DNA from 3 places in the Serratia bockelmannii genome. Region 2 is predicted to be linked to each of the others. Evidence: predicted binding sites of a transcription regulator. Region 2 holds the regulator's gene; each other region holds the start of a gene.

Region 1 (6,215 bases), 520 kb from region 2:
GAAGTTAATCAGCGCGGCGCACAACACCGCGGCGACCGCCGCCTGCGGGGTGTGGCTGGCGGCAGAGCCCAGCTCCGCGCCCTGAGAAATGAACACGATGAATGAGTCCAGCATCGTCAACCTCCAGAGTGTGCGACACGATCATACTGCGCCCGCTCCGGCTGTAAAGCCTGAGGTTGGCGTTTTTTTGTGCGCCGGACTGCGTTTTTCATCATCCACCCACGCTCCTATTCCATGCCCAGCTCTTTGAGCTTGCGGGTCAGAGTATTACGCCCCCAGCCCAGCAGGCGTGCGGCTTCCTGTTTGTGCCCCTGGGTGTGGCGTAGGGCGGTGGTGAGCAGCGTACGCTCCATCTCCGGCTGCGCTTCCGACAGCAGGTTTTGATGACCGGAACGCAGCGCGCGATCGGCCCACTGAGCCAGCAGCGTGGCCCAGCTGTCCGGCAGGCTGTGGCTGGGGCTCTCCGGCGCGGCGGTTTCGAACAGTTCGCTCGGCAGATCCTGAATCAGCACCTCTTGCCCGGCGGCCATCACCGTCAGCCAGCGGCAGGTATTCTCCAGCTGGCGCACGTTGCCCGGCCAGGGCAGGCGGGTCAGCGCGGTTTCGGTTTCCGGATGCAGGTTCTTGGCCTCGACGCCTAACTCTTTGGCGGCGATCTGCAGGAAGTGGCGCGCCAGCCGCGGGATGTCTTCCCGGCGCTCGCGCAGCGGCGGCAGGTGTACGCGGATCACGTTCAGGCGATGGAACAGGTCTTCGCGGAACTTGCCTTCCTGTACCCGCAGCTCCAGGTTTTGGTGCGTGGCGGCGATAATGCGCACGTCGACCTTCACCGGCGCATAGCCGCCGACCCGGTAGAACTGGCCGTCCGCCAGCACCCGCAGCAGGCGCGTTTGCACGTCGAGCGGCATATCGCCGATCTCGTCGAGGAACAGCGTGCCGCCGTCGGCCTGTTCAAAGCGTCCCTGACGGATTTGGTTCGCACCGGTGAAGGCGCCTTTCTCGTGGCCAAACAGCTCCGACTCGATCAGGTCTTTGGGGATGGCAGCCATGTTCAGGGCGATGAACGGCGACTTGGCGCGCGGGCTGTGGCGGTGCAGCGCATGCGCCACCAGCTCTTTGCCGGTGCCGGATTCGCCGTTGATCAGCACGCTGATCGACGAACGCGAGAGCCGGCCGATGATGCGAAATACGTCCTGCATCGCCGGCGCTTCGCCGATGATGTCCGCCGCCGGATCGCTGGCCGGCTGGCTGCGCACCGGCTGCTGCTGCTCCTGATAATGGCTGATGGCGCGCTCGACCAGCGCCACTGCTTCGTCGATGTCGAACGGCTTCGGCAGGTAGTCGAAGGCCCCTTGCTGATAGGCGCTGACGGCGGCGTCCAAATCCGAATGCGCGGTCATGATGATCACCGGCAGCATTGGATGGCGCTGTTTGATCTGTTTGAGCAGCGCCAGACCGTCTATACCCGGCATGCGGATGTCGGATAGCAGCACGTCGGGGGTTTGCGTGGCCAAGGCTTCCAGCACGTCATTGCCGCCTTCGAAGGTGGCGCAGCTCAGGCCCGCGCCGGTGAGCGCGCGCTCAAGCACCCAGCGGATGGAGCTATCGTCATCGACGATCCAGACTATCCCTCGTTGCATAGCAAACCTCACTGACGAATGGGCAGGTAGACCGAGAATTCGGTATGACCTGGCCAACTGTTGAATTCAATTTTTCCGCAATGCTGATCGATCAGATTGCGGGCGATGGATAATCCCAGGCCGGTACCGCCTTCACGGCCGCTGACCATCGGGTAGAACAGCGTGTCCTGCAGCTGCGCCGGCACGCCGGGGCCGTCGTCTTCGACGTCGATACGTGCCGCCAGGCGGTAGCGGGTACCGTGCAACGTAATCTGAAACGCGGTGCGGGTGCGCAGCGTGATGGTGCCGCCCGCCTCGCCCAGCGCCTGCAGCGCATTGCGGGTGATGTTCAGCAGCACCTGTTCTATCTGATCCGGGTCATGAGCCATTTCCGGCAGACTCGGATCGTAGTCGCGCACCAGCGTGACGTTATCCGGCATTTCCAGGGACACCAGTTGGCAGACGCGCTCCGCGACCTGATGAATGCTCTGGGTAATATGCTGGCCGGGCCGCTGCGGCCCGAGCAGACGATCCACCAGATTACGCAGCCGATCGGCCTGCTCAATGATCACCTTGGTGTATTCGGTCAGCGCCGGATCGGGCAGCGCTTTGGCCAGCAGCTGCGCTGCGCCGCGCAGGCCGCCCAGCGGGTTTTTAATTTCGTGCGCCAAACCGCGCACCAGATCGCGGGCTGCCACCTGTTGGGCATGTTGCAGCTGTTCCTGGCTCAGGCGGCGCTGATTGTCCATCGGCGCCAGCTCGACCAGGATATAGCCTTCCGGCAGCGCCTGAGCGGTCAGGGAAAGGATATGCGCGCGGCCGTCGACCACCAGGGTCACTTCGTTGTCCGTGAAGCCCTGCCCGGCGCGCAGGCTTTCACGCATCAGAGAGACGTTCAGCGAAAAATAACCGAGCAAATCGGGCAGCGGCGTGCCGAACAGCTTGCGGGAGCTTTGCGCCAGCAGCTGCTGTGCCGCCGGGTTGGCGTAGTGAACCGCCAGAGAGTCATCCAACAGCAGGATGCTGTTGATGAGTGAATTGAGGATCTGCCCAGCATCGGGCAGCTTGCCAGTTGCCATACAGCAGACTCCTGCACCTTTTTAGTGCATCTATCCTACTCCATCCGGGATCGGCGCGGTATGGAATAGTTTTGCAGAAAATACGGTGGAGAAAAAAACCCATCCGAAGATGGGCTGAAAGTTTCCACGGCAACAAAAAAGCGATAACAAAAATATGGGCGCCGTCCGCCTGCGCAGACGGCGCGGGTAGGGCTTAGACGCTGTAGTACAGTTCGAACTCAACCGGGTGTGGCGTCATACGAACGCGGTCCATCTCTTCTTTGCGCAGTTCGATGTAGGCATCGATCGCATCGTCGGTGAACACGCCGCCGCGGGTCAGGAACTCGCGGTCTTCGTTCAGTGCGGCCATCGCCTCGTCCAGCGAGCCGGCCACTTTTGGGATCTCGGCTTCTTCTTCCGGCGGCAGGTCGTACAGGTTTTTGTCCATGGCGTCGCCAGGGTGGATCTTGTTGATGATGCCGTCCAGGCCGGCCATCAGCAGTGCGGCGAAGCACAGGTATGGGTTAGCCGCCGGATCCGGGAAGCGGGCTTCGATGCGGCGCGCTTTCGGGCTGGCGACCACCGGGATACGGATGGACGCGGAGCGGTTACGGGCGGAGTAGGCCAGCATCACCGGCGCTTCGTAGCCCGGTACCAGACGCTTGTACGAGTTGGTGGTCGGGTTGGCCAGCGCGTTGATCGCCTTGGCGTGCTTGATGATGCCGCCGATGTAGAACAGCGCGGTTTCAGACAGGCCGCCGTATTTGTCGCCGGCGAACAGGTTGGTGCCGTTCTTGGACAGCGACATGTGGCAGTGCATGCCGGAACCGTTGTCGCCGAACATAGGCTTCGGCATGAAGGTCGCGGTTTTACCGAAGGCGTGTGCCACGTTATGCACCACGTATTTGTAGATCTGAATTTCGTCGGCTTTTTTGGTCATGGTGTTGAAGCGGGTTGCCACTTCGTTCTGACCGGCGGTCGCCACTTCGTGGTGGTGCGCTTCAACCACCAGGCCCATCTCTTCCATGGTCAAACACATGGTGGAACGCAGATCCTGCGAAGAGTCGACCGGTGGAACCGGGAAGTAACCGCCTTTCACCGCCGGACGGTGGCCTTTGTTGCCGCCGTCGTATTTTGTGCCGGAGTTCCAGGCGCCTTCGATGTCGTCGATGGCCACGTGGGAACCGCGGATGCTGCTGCCGAAGCGAATGTCGTCGAACAGGAAGAATTCAGGCTCTGGCCCGAACAGGACGGTGTCCGCGATGCCGGAGGAGCGCAGGAAGTCTTCGGCGCGTTTGGAGATGGAGCGCGGGTCGCGATCGTAGCCTTGCATGGTGCCCGGCTCGAGAATGTCGCAGCGAATGATCAGCGTAGGTTCTTCGAAGAACGGATCCAGAACCGCCGTGCTGGCATCCGGCATCAGTACCATGTCAGATTCGTTGATGCCCTTCCAACCACCGATAGAGGAGCCGTCAAACATTTTGCCTTCTTCGAAGAAGTCGGCGTTTACCTGATGAGCCGGGATAGTCACGTGCTGTTCCTTACCCTTGGTGTCAGTGAAACGCAGGTCTACGAATTTCACTTCATGCTCATTCAGCATCGTCAAAACGTGTTCAGCGGACATACTTAACTCTCCCGGTTTATCATTGTCGTCGTCGTGGAACGAATCTGTGGAACTGGCTTTTTTTCGCCTTGAAAAGACTAAAGCGAAAAGCGTGCCAACTTTTTAAAAAGGCGTTCATCGCCTTTCTGCGCGGGTTTTACCCAGCCACAGTATGCACCATCAGCGATAAATTGCACTGTTATGGTGCAATCGGGGTGGGCGTGGGCACTGAAATGGTGCAAAAGTGCAACGATTGCGGCTTTTTGCACCGTGAAAGGGATCACAAACTGACCGGTACGCGGTTGTTTATAAGAGATGGTTGTGATCTTGTTTAGTCCCTCGCTTAATACGTGTACAATAGCGCGCTATTTCTAATGCCCGAGGCAAAGCTGTGATCGAAAATTTGCGTAACATCGCCATTATTGCCCACGTTGACCATGGTAAAACCACCCTGGTTGACAAGCTGCTGCAACAATCCGGTACTTTCGGAGAGCGTGCGGAAGCGACCGAACGCGTAATGGACTCCAACGATTTGGAGAAAGAGCGTGGGATTACCATCCTCGCAAAAAACACCGCCATTAATTGGAATGGTTACCGTATCAACATCGTGGATACCCCAGGACACGCCGACTTCGGCGGTGAGGTAGAGCGCGTGATGTCGATGGTTGACTCGGTGCTGCTGGTTGTGGATGCAATGGATGGCCCTATGCCGCAAACCCGCTTCGTGACCAAGAAGGCCTTCGCCAACGGTCTGAAGCCGATCGTGGTCATCAACAAGGTTGACCGCCCTGGCGCGCGCCCTGACTGGGTTGTGGATCAGGTGTTCGACCTGTTCGTGAACCTCGACGCGACTGACGAGCAGCTCGACTTCCCGATCATCTACGCTTCTGCGCTGAACGGCATCGCCGGCGTCGACCACACCGACATGGCGGAAGACATGACCCCGCTGTATCAGGCGATCGTCGACCATGTGTCTGCGCCGCAGGTTGAGCTGGAAGCGCCATTCCAGATGCAGATCTCCCAGTTGGACTACAACAACTACCTGGGCGTTATCGGCATCGGCCGCATCAAGCGCGGTAAAGTGAAGCCGAACCAGCAGGTCACCATCATCGACAGCGAAGGTAAAACTCGCAACGGTAAAGTGGGTAAAGTGCTGGGTCACCTGGGTCTGGAGCGTATCGACAGCACCCTGGCGGAAGCGGGCGATATCATCGCCATCACCGGCCTGGGCGAGCTGAACATCTCTGACACCATCTGCGACACCAATGCCGTAGAAGCGCTGCCGGCGCTGTCCGTCGACGAACCGACCGTCACCATGTTCTTCAACGTCAACACCTCGCCGTTCTGCGGTAAAGAAGGTAAGTACGTGACGTCGCGTCAGATCCTTGACCGTCTGAACAAAGAGCTGGTGCACAACGTAGCGCTGCGCGTTGAAGAAACCGACGATGCGGACGCCTTCCGCGTCTCCGGCCGTGGTGAACTGCACCTGTCGGTGCTGATCGAAAACATGCGCCGTGAAGGTTTCGAGCTGGCGGTTTCCCGTCCGAAAGTTATCTTCCGCGAAATCGATGGCCGCAAGCAGGAGCCATTCGAGAACGTGACGCTGGATATCGAAGAGCAGCATCAGGGTTCCGTGATGCAGGCGATGGGTGAGCGTAAAGCTGACCTGAAAAACATGGATCCGGACGGTAAGGGCCGCGTGCGTCTCGACTACGTGATCCCAAGCCGCGGTCTGATCGGCTTCCGTAACGAATTCATGACCATGACTTCGGGCACCGGTCTGCTGTACTCCACCTTCAGCCACTACGACGACGTGCGTCCGGGCGAAGTGGGCCAGCGTCAGAACGGCGTGCTGATCTCCAACGGCCAGGGCAAAGCGGTCGCGTTCGCGCTGTTCGGCCTGCAGGATCGCGGCAAGCTGTTCCTGGGCCACGG
Region 2 (6,215 bases):
TCTGGTGCAACAGCAGCAAATGCAGGCGTTTAGCGACAAAGGCAAACGCGTGACAACGGTTCTGGTACCGTCGCAGTTGCAAGACAAAAACGGGCAAAAAAAGAGTAACTAATCACTTATGGCAACACTCATCGCAGAAAACCTGGCGAAAGCCTACAAGGGCCGTAAAGTTGTCGAAGACGTCAGCCTGAAAGTGAAATCCGGCGAGATCGTCGGCCTGCTCGGGCCGAACGGCGCCGGTAAAACCACCACCTTCTACATGGTGGTCGGCATCGTGCCGCGCGACGCCGGGCGCATCGTGATCGACGAAGAAGACATCAGCCTGCTGCCGCTGCACGCCCGCGCGCGCCGCGGCATCGGCTATCTGCCGCAGGAAGCGTCGATCTTCCGCCGCCTGAGCGTGTACGACAACCTGATGGCGGTGCTGGAGATCCGTCCCGATCTCACCAGCGAACAGCGCGAAGACCGCGCCAAAGAGCTGATGGAAGAGTTCCATATCTCCCATCTGCGCGACAGCCTCGGCCAGGCGCTGTCCGGCGGCGAACGCCGCCGCGTCGAAATCGCCCGCGCGCTGGCGGCCAACCCGAAATTCATTCTGCTGGACGAACCCTTTGCCGGGGTGGATCCGATTTCCGTTATCGATATCAAGAAAATCATCGAGCACCTGCGTGACAGCGGCCTGGGCGTGCTGATCACCGACCACAACGTGCGCGAGACGCTGGACGTGTGTGAACGCGCCTACATCGTCAGCCAGGGCAAACTGATTGCCCACGGCACGCCGGATGCTATTCTGGCCGACGAGCAGGTTAAACGCGTTTATCTGGGCGAAGAGTTCCGCCTCTAAGCGCCGGCGCGCCCTGCGGGGCGACACCGTTAACGGAAGTAGACAGAAAACTATGAAGCAAGGTTTGCAACTCAGGCTCAGCCAACAGCTGGCCATGACACCTCAGCTCCAGCAGGCGATCCGCCTGCTGCAGTTGTCCACGCTTGAGCTTCAGCAAGAGATCCAGCTGGCGCTGGAGAGCAATCCGCTGCTTGAACAGACCGATCTGCACGACGAAATCGACGCCAAAGAAACCCAGGAGACCGAGGGGCTCGATACCCGCGAGGCGCTGGAACAGAAAGACATGCCGGAAGAGCTGCCGCTGGACGCCACCTGGGATGAGATCTACACCGCCGGCACACCGTCCGGCACCGGCACCGACTACAGCGACGACGAGCTGCCGGTCTATCAGGGCGAAACCACCCAAACGCTGCAGGATTATCTGATGTGGCAGGTGGATCTGACGCCGTTTTCCGATACCGATGCCGCCATCGCCACTTCCATCGTCGACGCGGTGGATGACACCGGCTATCTCACCGTCCCGCTGGAAGACATTCTGGAAAGCCTGGGCGACGAGAACGTGACCCTCGAGGAAGTCGAGGCGGTGCTGAAGCGCGTGCAGCGTTTTGATCCGATCGGCGTCGCCGCGCGCGATCTGCGCGATTGCCTGCTGGTGCAGCTCTCCCAATACGCCAAAGATACGCCTTATCTGGCCGAAGCGCGGCTGATCATCAGCGAGCATCTGGATCTGTTGGCCAACCATGACTTTCGCAGCCTGATGCGATCAACCCGGCTAAAAGAAGATACACTGAAAGAAGCGATGCTGCTGATTCAGTCGCTCGATCCGCGCCCGGGGCAGTCGATCAATACCGGTGAATCGGAATATGTGATTCCGGACGTGCTGGTACGCAAGACGCAGAACAAATGGACGGTCGAGCTCAACGGCGACAGCGTGCCGCGTTTGAAGATCAATCAGCAGTACGCCGCGCTGGGCAACAGCGCCCGCAGCGAAGCCGACGGCCAGTTTATCCGCAGCAACCTGCAGGAAGCCAAGTGGTTGATTAAAAGCCTGGAGAGCCGCAACGAAACGCTGCTGAAGGTCACCCGCTGCATCGTCAGCCAGCAGCAGGCGTTCTTCGAGCAAGGCGAAGAGTTTATGAAACCCATGGTGCTGGCGGATATCGCCCAGGCCGTGGAGATGCATGAATCGACGATCTCGCGCGTTACCACGCAGAAGTTTCTGCACAGCCCGCGCGGCATTTTCGAATTGAAATATTTCTTCTCCAGCCACGTGAATACCGACAGCGGCGGCGAAGCCTCCTCGACGGCGATCCGCGCGTTGGTGAAGAAATTGATTGCGGCGGAAAACCCCGCCAAACCACTCAGCGACAGCAAGCTGGCCACCCTGCTCGCCGATCAGGGGATCATCGTGGCCCGGCGCACCGTCGCCAAGTACCGAGAGTCTTTGTCCATCCCGCCGTCGAACCAGCGTAAACAGTTGGTTTGACCTCTATTGAGAAGGAAGACACTATGCAGCTCAACATTACCGGACACCACATCGAAATCACCGATCCGTTGCGCGAGTTCGTGAACAACAAGTTCGCCAAACTCGAACAGTATTTTGATCGCATCAATCAGGTGTATGTTGTATTAAGTGTGGAAAAAGTGCAGCAAATTGCGGAAGCAACGGTGCACGTGAATGGAGGCGAGTTGCACGCCACCTCGGAAGACGAGAATATGTATGCCGCAATTGATACGCTGATCGATAAATTGGCACGTCAATTGAACAAACATAAAGACAAATTGAAGCAACACTGACACCCTAACCCATTCCGTGAGGTTGCCTCCGTCGCAGCCTCGCCCTTCGGCGCGTGACCCGCATGGGTGACGCGCCGAACGGTAATCAGGGTTAAAACCGACGAAAAACCGCCTTGCCGGGTGCGCCCGGCGGCGCGGTTTTAAGTGAAGATGAGATGAACAACGAATATATGCAATTAAGCTCGGTGTTAAACATCGAGTGCACCAAAAGCTCGGTACACTGCACCAGCAAGAAGCGGGCTTTGGAAATTATCAGCGAACTGGCCGCCAAACAGCTCAATCTGCCTTCGCAGGTGGTGTTTGACGCGGTTCTCACCCGGGAACGCATGGGCAGCACCGGTATCGGCAACGGTATCGCCATTCCCCACGGCAAACTGGAAGAGGACACACTGCGGGCCGTTGGCGTGTTTATCCGTCTCGACCAACCCATCGCTTTCGACGCTATCGACAACCAGCCGGTCGACCTGCTGTTCGCGCTGCTGGTGCCTGCCGATCAGTGCAAAACCCATTTGCATACCCTGTCGCTGGTCGCCAAACGCCTGGCCGACAAAACCGTATGCCGCCGCCTGCGCGCCGCGCAAAGCGACGAAGAACTTTACCAAATCATCACCGAGTGATACCCGGTCGGCGTGACTTCCAGCCCGGATAACGTTACTGTTTCACGATGATGGATCCGGCCTCGGCCGGAATAACAAAGTTTACACCGGTGGCGATGAACGCCGCCGCGATGCCAGGGGAGTTGCCACATGGTGCTGATGATTGTCAGCGGCCGTTCCGGTTCCGGAAAATCCGTCGCCTTGCGGGCGCTGGAAGACATGGGTTTTTACTGCGTTGACAACCTGCCGGTGGTTCTGCTGCCGCAGCTCGCCAATACGCTGGCGGAACGCAATATCTCCGCGGCGGTCAGCATCGACGTGCGCAACATGCCGGAATCGCCGGAAGTGTTCGAATACGCGATGACTCAACTGCCGGACAGCTTCTCGCCGCAGCTGCTGTTCCTCGACGCCGATCGCAACACGCTGATCCGCCGTTACAGCGACACCCGCCGCCTGCACCCGCTCTCCAGCAAAAACCTGTCGCTAGAAAGCGCCATTGACGAAGAGAGCGATCTCCTCGAACCGCTGCGCTCCCGGGCCGACCTGATTATCGACACCTCGGAAATGTCGGTGCACGAACTGGCCGAAATGCTGCGCACCCGCCTGCTCGGCAAGCGCGAACGCGAACTGACCATGGTGTTCGAATCCTTCGGCTTCAAGCACGGTATTCCGATCGACGCCGACTACGTGTTCGACGTGCGCTTCCTGCCGAACCCGCACTGGGATCCGAAGCTGCGGCCGATGACCGGTCTGGACAAGCCGGTAGCGTCGTTCCTCGATCGCCATACCGAAGTGCACAACTTCATCTACCAGACCCGCAGCTACCTGGAACAATGGCTGCCGATGCTGGAAACCAACAACCGCAGCTACCTGACGGTCGCCATCGGCTGTACCGGCGGCAAACACCGTTCGGTGTACGTGGCGGAACAGCTGGCCGATTACTTCCGCTCGCGCGGCAAGAACGTGCAATCGCGCCACCGCACGCTGGAAAAGCGCAAGCAATGACGGTCAAACAGACGGTTGAAATCAAAAACAAGCTGGGCATGCACGCGCGCCCGGCGATGAAACTGTTCGAACTGGTGCAAAGCTTCGACGCCGAAGTGATGCTGCGCAACGAAAGCGGCACCGAAGCCGAAGCCAGCAGCGTCATCGCGCTGCTGATGCTGGACTCCGCCCAAGGTCGGCACATCGAAGTCGAAGCGACCGGCCCCGATGAAGTCAACGCGCTGGCGGCGGTGGTCGAGCTGTTCAACTCCGGGTTTGATGAAGATTAGTCGCTGAGGGCACTTCTGCGCCCAATCACTCACATGCCCCTCAACTCCGGCTCAGGCAGTCCAGCGCCACCGCTTTGAAGCTGTCGAAGCTGTCGCTGCCCAGCAGGCGGCTCATTGAGCGTTCACGCACGAAGGTGACGAACAGCTCGTAGATCGCCATCGCCTCTTCATAGTCGCTCTTGCTGATCGCCAGCAGGAAAATCACGTGCGCGATCTCACCTTCCCCCCAGGCGACCCCCTGCGGCGCCAGCAGCGTCACTACCACGGTCTTTTTCGCCAGCAGCCCCAGCGAGTGCGGCAGCGCGATGCCTTCACCCAGCAGCGTGGAGACGATCGCCTCACGTTCGACCAGCGACGGATAAAAGTCCGCGCCGACGTACCCTTCCTGCTCCAGCTGGCCGCACACCCGGCTGAACAGCTCCGCCTGCGTCAGCGGCTCGTTGAGCACCATGAAATGCTCGGCGTCGAAAAACTTCTCCAGCATGTACGGTTTGGTGCGATCCACCAGCACCAGCTTGCCCAGTTGCTCCAGCTGATAATCGGTCGGGAACGGCGACATTACCACCACCGGCTTGTTCTTTTCGCCGATGCGGGCGTTGGAAATCACGAAGTCTTCGTCGATGTGCGCAAGCATCTCGTAATCGCGCAGCGAGACGATGCGCGTCATCACCAGCTGCGGGTACTTGCGCGCAATCTGCGCCTGGATCATCCGCACCGTTGAGTTGCCGGTATCGCACACCAGCATCACCTGCGGGTGGCGTTCATAACCGATGTTGTAATGCCGCTCCAGCCCCACGCCAATATGTAACACCAGATAGCCTATCTCGTTCTCACTCAGGGTATAGGGGGTGTATTTGCCCCAGCTGGAGACCGCCGCCAGCGTCACGTCGTAAGCCATCGGATAGTGCTGCTTGATATTGGCCAACAGCGGATTGGGGATATTGATCTGGTATTTCACCCGCGTAATCATGGTTTTGATATGGGTGAGCAGGTCGGCCCGCAGCTGCTCGTCGCCCTGCAGGTTGTAGTTATAGTGTGCGTTGATGTAGGACAGGATGTAGTCCACCAACGCTTCTTCATCGTCGGCATTGATCTCGGTCGGTTGCACGTCCTGCACGCGGCGCGCGGCGATGTTGACCCGCAGATAGGCCTCTTCGGCCATCGAGATCTCTTTGCCGGAGGCCGCACGCAGCTCCGCCGCCAGGCGGGTCGACACCTGGCGCACCGCGTCGTCGCCGTCCTCCACCTCGAAGTCCGGCAGCGGATAGCCGTCGTTGATGCGCCGCAGCGCCACCGCGCAGTAGAAAATCAGGTACTGTTCGCCCTCATCGGTCAGGCGAATGGCATATTGCGACAACAGCGGATGCAGCAATCCGGCGAACGCCGCTACCTGCGGCTGCAGCAGGATCTCGTTGTTGAGCAGCGGGTTCTCGGCATCGGCCAGCTGCAGCTGGAACAGCAGATCGGTGAGGCAGGCGCGGATCGCCATCTCGGCGCCGAACAGCTTCATGCCGTAGCGCGGTTTGGTTTCGATCGTCAATTGATAGTGCGCCAGACGTTCCCTCACCTCAGCCATGTCGTTTTGCAACGTACCGCGGCTGACGAACCATTCGTCGGCCAGATCTTCCAGTTTAAGGGAGAAGGCTGAGGTCAAAAAACGCACCAGCAGATAATGCACCCGCTCTTGCGCGCTGCGCGGGGTAG
Region 3 (6,215 bases), 1.7 Mb from region 2:
TCGCTGCAGGCGCTGGCGGATGCGGTCAATTTGACCTCGACGCCGTGCTGGAAACGCCTGAAGCGTCTGGAAGACGAGGGCTATATCCGCGGTCGGGTGGCCTTGCTGGATAATGAAAAGCTCGGCCTGGGGCTGACGGCGTTCGTGCTGATCAAAACCCAGCAGCACAGCAGCGAGTGGTATCAGGCTTTTGTGCAGCTGACCAGCCAGATGCCCGAGGTGCTGGCGTTTTACCGCATGGCGGGAGAGTACGACTACCTGATGCAGGTCGAAGTGGCGGACATGAAAAGCTACGACGGCTTTTATAAGCGTCTGGTGAACGGCGTACCGGGCCTCATCGACGTCACCTCGAGCTTTGCCATGGAAAAAATCAAATACACCACCGCGCTGCCGGTGCCGGAGTGAAAAGTTCACCGGACGGGCGGCTCAACGGTGGTATCCTGCTCTGCTGAAGCAGAAAAAGAGACAAATCCCATAAAACCCTGGAATCAAACTGCGTGAGATTATTTGCTCAAATCGGCTGGTACTTCCGCCGGGAGTGGCGCCGCTACCTCGGGGCGGTGGTGCTGCTGATCGTCATCGCCATCCTGCAACTGCTGCCGCCTAAGCTGGTCGGCATCATCGTGGACGGCGTCACCGAAAAACAGATGTCCACCGGCGTGCTGATGGCCTGGCTCGGGTTGATGATCGGTACCGCGATCGTCGTTTACCTGCTGCGCTATGTGTGGCGGGTGTTGCTGTTCGGCGCGTCCTACCAGCTCGCGGTCGAGCTGCGCGAAAACTTTTACCGTCAGCTCAGCCGGCAAAACCCCGCGTTTTACCTGCGTCACCGCACTGGCGATCTGATGGCGCGCGCCACCAACGACGTGGATCGCGTGGTATTCGCCGCCGGTGAAGGCGTGCTGACGCTGGTGGATTCGCTGGTGATGGGGTTGGTGGTGTTGGTGGTGATGAGCACCCAAATCAGCTGGCAACTGACAGTGCTGGCGTTGATCCCGATGCCGTTGATGGCGATCGCCATCAAATATTACGGCGATCAGCTGCACCAGCGCTTTAAATCGGCACAGGCGGCGTTTTCCAGCCTGAACGATCAGGCGCAGGAAAGCATGACCAGCATCCGCATGATCAAGGCCTTCGGGCTGGAAGATCACCAATCCAACCGCTTCGCCGAGGTGGCGGCGCAGACCGGGGCCAAGAACATGCACGTGGCGCGGGTGGATGCGCGCTTCGATCCGACCATTTATATCGCCATCGGTGCGTCTAACCTGCTGGCCATTGGCGGCGGCAGCTGGATGGTGGTGAACGGTTCGCTGACGCTCGGGCAACTGACCAGCTTTGTGATGTATCTCGGCCTGATGATCTGGCCGATGCTGGCACTGGCCTGGATGTTCAACATCGTCGAACGCGGCAGCGCGGCCTACAGCCGCATCCGCAGCCTGCTTGATGAGGCGCCGGCGGTGCAGGATGGCCCACAGGCGCTGCCGGCCGGGCGCGGCGTGCTGGACGTAGATATCCGCGCGTTCCACTACCCGGAAAACCCACATCCGGCGCTGCACGATGTGGCGGTGACGCTGAAACCAGGGCAAATGCTGGGGCTGTGCGGGCCGACCGGGGCCGGTAAATCGACGCTGTTGTCGCTGATCCAGCGTCAGTTCGACGTCGACCAAGGGCAGATCCGCTATCACGGCCTGCCGTTGCCGCAGGTCAAACTTGACGACTGGCGTTCGCGACTGTCGGTGGTGAGCCAAACGCCGTTCCTGTTCTCCGATACCGTGGCGAACAACATCGCGCTGGGCCATCCGGGCGCGACGCAGGCGCAGATCGAACAGGCAGCGCGGCTGGCCAGCGTCCATGAGGACATTTTGCGGTTGCCGCAGGGCTATGACACCGAGGTGGGCGAACGCGGCGTGATGTTGTCGGGCGGGCAGAAACAGCGCATCTCCATTGCGCGTGCGCTGCTGCTGGATGCAGAGATCTTGATCCTCGATGACGCGCTGTCGGCGGTGGACGGCCGTACCGAACACCAAATCCTGCACAACCTGCGCAGCTGGGGGCAAGATCGCACGGTGATCATCAGCGCGCACCGGCTGTCGGCATTGACCGAGGCCAGCGAAATCTTGGTGATGCAGCACGGTGGCGTTGCACAGCGCGGCGATCCGGCGGCGCTGGCGGCGCAGCCGGGCTGGTATCGCGATATGTACCGTTATCAGCAGCTGGAAGCGGCGCTGGACGAAGCGCCGGAAAACGGCGAGGAGGCGTTGGCCAATGAATAAAGTGCAAAAGCTGTGGCCGACGCTGAAGCGGCTGCTGGCCTACGGCTCGCCGTACCGCAAACCGCTGGGGCTGGCGGTGCTGATGCTGTGGATAGCGGCGGCGGCGGAAGTTGCTGGGCCGATCCTGGTCAGCTATTTTATCGATAATTACGTCGCCAAAGGGCAACTGCCGTTGATGATTGTCGGCGGGCTGGCGGCGGCCTACATTCTGCTGGAGTTGCTGGCGGCGGCGCTGCACTACTTCCAGGCGCTGTTGTTCAACCAGGCGGCGGTGGGCGTGGTGCAGCGGTTGCGTACCGACGTGATGGACGCCGCGCTGCGCCAACCGCTCAGCGCCTTTGACACACAACCGGTCGGGCAATTGATCTCGCGCGTTACCAACGACACCGAAGTGATCAAGGATCTGTACGTGATGGTGGTCTCCACGGTGCTGAAAAGCGCCGCGCTGATCGGCGCCATGCTGGTGGCGATGTTCAGCCTCGACTGGCGCATGGCGCTGGTGGCTATCTGCATCTTCCCGGCGGTGTTCGTGGTGATGGGCATCTATCAATACTACAGCACGCCGATTGTGCGCCGGGTGCGCAGTTATCTGGCGGACATCAACGACGGTTTCAACGAAGTGATCAACGGCATGGGCGTGATTCAGCAGTTCCGCCAGCAGGTGCGCTTCGGCGAGCGCATGAGCGCCGCCAGCCAGTCGCATTATCTTGCGCGCATGCAGACCCTGCGGCTCGACGGTTTTCTGCTGCGGCCGCTGCTCAGCCTGTTTTCGGCGCTGGTGCTGTGCGGCCTGTTGATGCTGTTCGGCTTCAGCGGCGAGGGCGTGATTGGCGTCGGCGTCCTCTACGCCTTCATCAACTACCTGGGGCGCCTGAATGAACCGCTGATCGAGCTGACGTCACAGCAGTCGATCCTGCAGCAGGCGGTGGTGGCCGGCGAACGCATTTTCGAGCTGATGGATCGCAGCCAGCAGAGTTACGGTGCCGACGATCGTCCTCTGGCCGGTGGCCGCATCGACATCACCGATCTGAGCTTCGCTTACCGTGCGGACAAAAAGGTGCTGCAGCATATTTCGCTGGCGGTGCCCTCACGCGGCTTCGTGGCGCTGGTCGGACATACCGGCAGCGGCAAGAGCACCTTGGCCAACTTGCTGATGGGCTATTACCCGGTCAGCGAGGGGGAAGTGCGTCTCGATGGACGCCCGATATCCAGCCTGTCGCACCGCACGCTGCGTCAGGGTGTAGCGATGGTGCAGCAGGATCCGGTGGTGATCGCCGATTCGGTACTGGCCAACGTCACGTTGGGGCGTAACATCGAGGAAGACGCCGTTTGGCGGGCGCTGGAAACGGTGCAGTTGGCGAGTCTGGTGCGCGGCTTCCCGCAGGGTATCCACACCCGCCTGGGGGAGCAGGGCAATAACCTGTCGGTCGGGCAGAAACAGCTGCTGGCGATGGCGCGGGTCTTGGTGCAGGCGCCGCAGATTTTGATTCTCGACGAGGCGACTGCCAATATCGACTCGGGCACCGAACAGGCGATCCAGCGGGCGCTGCGTGCGATCCGCGAGCACACCACGCTGGTGGTGATCGCCCACCGCCTCTCAACCATCGTCGATGCCGATTCCATTCTGGTGCTGCATCGTGGCCACGCGGTGGAGCAGGGCAACCATCAACAGCTGCTGGCGCAGCAGGGGCGCTACTACCAGATGTATCAGCTGCAGCTGGCGGGCGAGCAGTTGGCGGAAGCGGTGCGCGAGGAGAGTCAACCCGCCTGATCCCAGGGGCCGCGATCGCGGCCCTTGTTTCTTTCCCACGCACCACAAGCAGGCAACCCGCCTGTGCCATGCCCCCTTTCTGCACTTTTTCGACGCGATGTGCACCAAATCAGTGCGCATTATTTAACCCATTCAAGGTATCGGCGCTGCGCTGCGTCGCGGCGGCGCCCGCGTGTGCGCTAATCCGCTGAATCGTCATGCAAAATTAAATTTGGCACAGCCTTTGCTACATATGACGCGTACCAGGGGTGAGTTTGGGCTTAATTCGTGGAGGGGCAATATGAAGCTGGTGACCGTGGTAATCAAACCGTTCAAGCTGGAGGATGTGCGCGAGGCTCTGTCCTCCGTGGGCATTCAGGGGTTGACCGTAACCGAAGTGAAGGGCTTTGGCCGCCAGAAGGGGCATGCCGAGCTGTATCGCGGCGCCGAATATAACGTCAATTTCTTGCCCAAGGTCAAAATCGATATCGCTATCGCCGACGATCAGTTGGATGAAGTGGTTGATGTGATTAGCAAAGCCGCCTATACCGGCAAAATCGGCGACGGCAAAATTTTCGTTGCCGAATTGCAACGCGTGATCCGCATTCGCACCGGCGAAACCGACGAATCGGCACTGTAACCACGAACTCAGTTAAGCAATGGGGATGGATTGATAATGAAAAGACTGTTATCCATGTTGGGCCTGAGTTCGGTAACCCTGGTTCCTTCTTTGGCCCTGGCCGCCCCGGCGGTCGCCGATAAGGCCGACAACGCCTTTATGATGATCTGCACCGCGTTGGTGCTGTTCATGACGCTGCCGGGCATCGCGCTGTTTTACGGCGGCCTGCTGCGCGGCAAAAACGTGCTGTCGATGCTGACGCAGGTCACCGTCACCTTCGCGCTGGTCTGCGTGCTGTGGGTGCTGTATGGCTACAGCCTGGCGTTCAGCGAAGGCAATGCGGTGTTCGGCGGATTCGAGACGGCGATGCTGAAAGGCATCGGCATCGACAGCGTCACTGGCAGCATCAGCCAGATGATCCACGTCGCTTTCCAAGCCTCCTTCGCCTGCATTACCGTGGCGCTGGTGGTGGGGGGCTTCGCCGAACGCATTCGCTTCTCGGCGGTGCTGATCTTCGCGATCCTGTGGTTCACCCTGTCTTACCTGCCGATCGCGCACATGGTGTGGGGCGGTGGCTATCTGGCCACCGACGGCGCGCTGGACTTCGCCGGCGGCACCGTGGTACACATCAACGCCGCCAGCGCGGGGCTGATCGGCGCCTATCTGCTCGGCAAACGCGCCGGCTTCGGTAAAGAGGCGTTCAAACCGCACAACCTGCCGATGGTGTTTACCGGGGCGTCCATCCTGTATATCGGCTGGTTCGGTTTCAACGCCGGTTCCGCCAGCGCGGCCAACGGCATCGCGGCCCTGGCATTCCTCAACACGGTGGTGGCTACCGCGGGCGCCATTCTCTCCTGGACCTTCGCAGAGTGGGGGCTGCGCGGCAAGCCTTCGCTGCTGGGCGCCTGCTCCGGCATGATCGCCGGGCTGGTTGCGGTGACGCCGGCGGCGGGCACCGTGGGCGTGGGTGGGGCGTTGATCATCGGCCTGGTAGGCGGCGTTGCCGGCCTGTGGGGCGTCGTGACGTTGAAGAAATGGCTGAAAGTGGACGACACCTGCGACGTGTTCGGCGTGCACGGGGTGTGCGGCATTGTCGGCTGTCTGCTGACCGGCGTGTTCACCGCTTCTTCCCTCGGTGGCACCGGCTATGCCGAAGGCGTGACGATGGGCCATCAGGTGTGGATCCAGCTGCTGAGCGTCGTGATTACGCTGGTGTGGTCAAGCGTCGCCGCCTTTATCGCCTTCAAGATTGCGGGCGCGATGGTGGGGCTGAGAGTACCGGAAGAGCAGGAGCGCGAAGGGCTGGATGTCAACAGCCACGGCGAGAGCGCCTACAACCAATAAGACTCGAAGCAGGGCAGTGCGCGAAAGACTAAAATAATGATGAAGCAAAAAGGGGCGATGGAAACATCTCCCCTTACTTTATATTGCGGATTAGGCGTCGCGCTGGCGAATCACCCCTTCCTGCACGGTGGTGGCGACCAGTACTCCGTCGCGAGTGTAGATCTGGCCGCGCACAAAGCCCCGTGCGCCGGAGGCGGAGGAGCTCTCCACCGCGTACAGCAACCAGTCA

What was found. The regulator sigma-54, encoded in region 2, starts transcription at its own class of promoters, with help from an activator protein. The targets are predictions, from matches to a motif close to GTTGGCACANNTTTCGCTNT.
Positions count from the first base shown of each region.
Region 1: a site for sigma-54 is predicted at 4,381-4,400, ahead of glnA (glutamate--ammonia ligase). Genes of this name have one in related genera too.
Region 3: a site for sigma-54 is predicted at 4,255-4,274, ahead of glnK (P-II family nitrogen regulator). Genes of this name have one in related genera too.

Region 1 is NZ_CP196512.1:5,144,968-5,151,182, reverse strand. It holds gene ACSJLU_RS24420 (YshB family small membrane protein) at 1-114, opposite strand, end outside; gene glnG (nitrogen regulation protein NR(I)) at 228-1,640, opposite strand; gene glnL (nitrogen regulation protein NR(II)) at 1,649-2,698, opposite strand; gene glnA (glutamate--ammonia ligase) at 2,892-4,301, opposite strand; gene typA (ribosome-dependent GTPase TypA) at 4,672-6,215, shown strand, end outside.
Region 2 is NZ_CP196512.1:4,626,057-4,632,271, forward strand. It holds gene lptA (lipopolysaccharide ABC transporter substrate-binding protein LptA) at 1-112, shown strand, start outside; gene lptB (LPS export ABC transporter ATP-binding protein) at 119-844, shown strand; gene rpoN (RNA polymerase factor sigma-54) at 897-2,330, shown strand; gene hpf (ribosome hibernation promoting factor) at 2,354-2,641, shown strand; gene ptsN (PTS IIA-like nitrogen regulatory protein PtsN) at 2,797-3,258, shown strand; gene rapZ (RNase adapter RapZ) at 3,388-4,242, shown strand; gene npr (PTS phosphocarrier protein NPr) at 4,239-4,511, shown strand; gene ACSJLU_RS22060 (BglG family transcription antiterminator) at 4,552-6,215, opposite strand, start outside.
Region 3 is NZ_CP196512.1:1,088,782-1,094,996, forward strand. It holds gene ACSJLU_RS05140 (Lrp/AsnC family transcriptional regulator) at 1-405, shown strand, start outside; gene smdA (multidrug efflux ABC transporter permease/ATP-binding subunit SmdA) at 498-2,273, shown strand; gene smdB (multidrug efflux ABC transporter permease/ATP-binding subunit SmdB) at 2,266-4,044, shown strand; gene glnK (P-II family nitrogen regulator) at 4,325-4,663, shown strand; gene amtB (ammonium transporter AmtB) at 4,700-5,986, shown strand; gene tesB (acyl-CoA thioesterase II) at 6,077-6,215, opposite strand, start outside.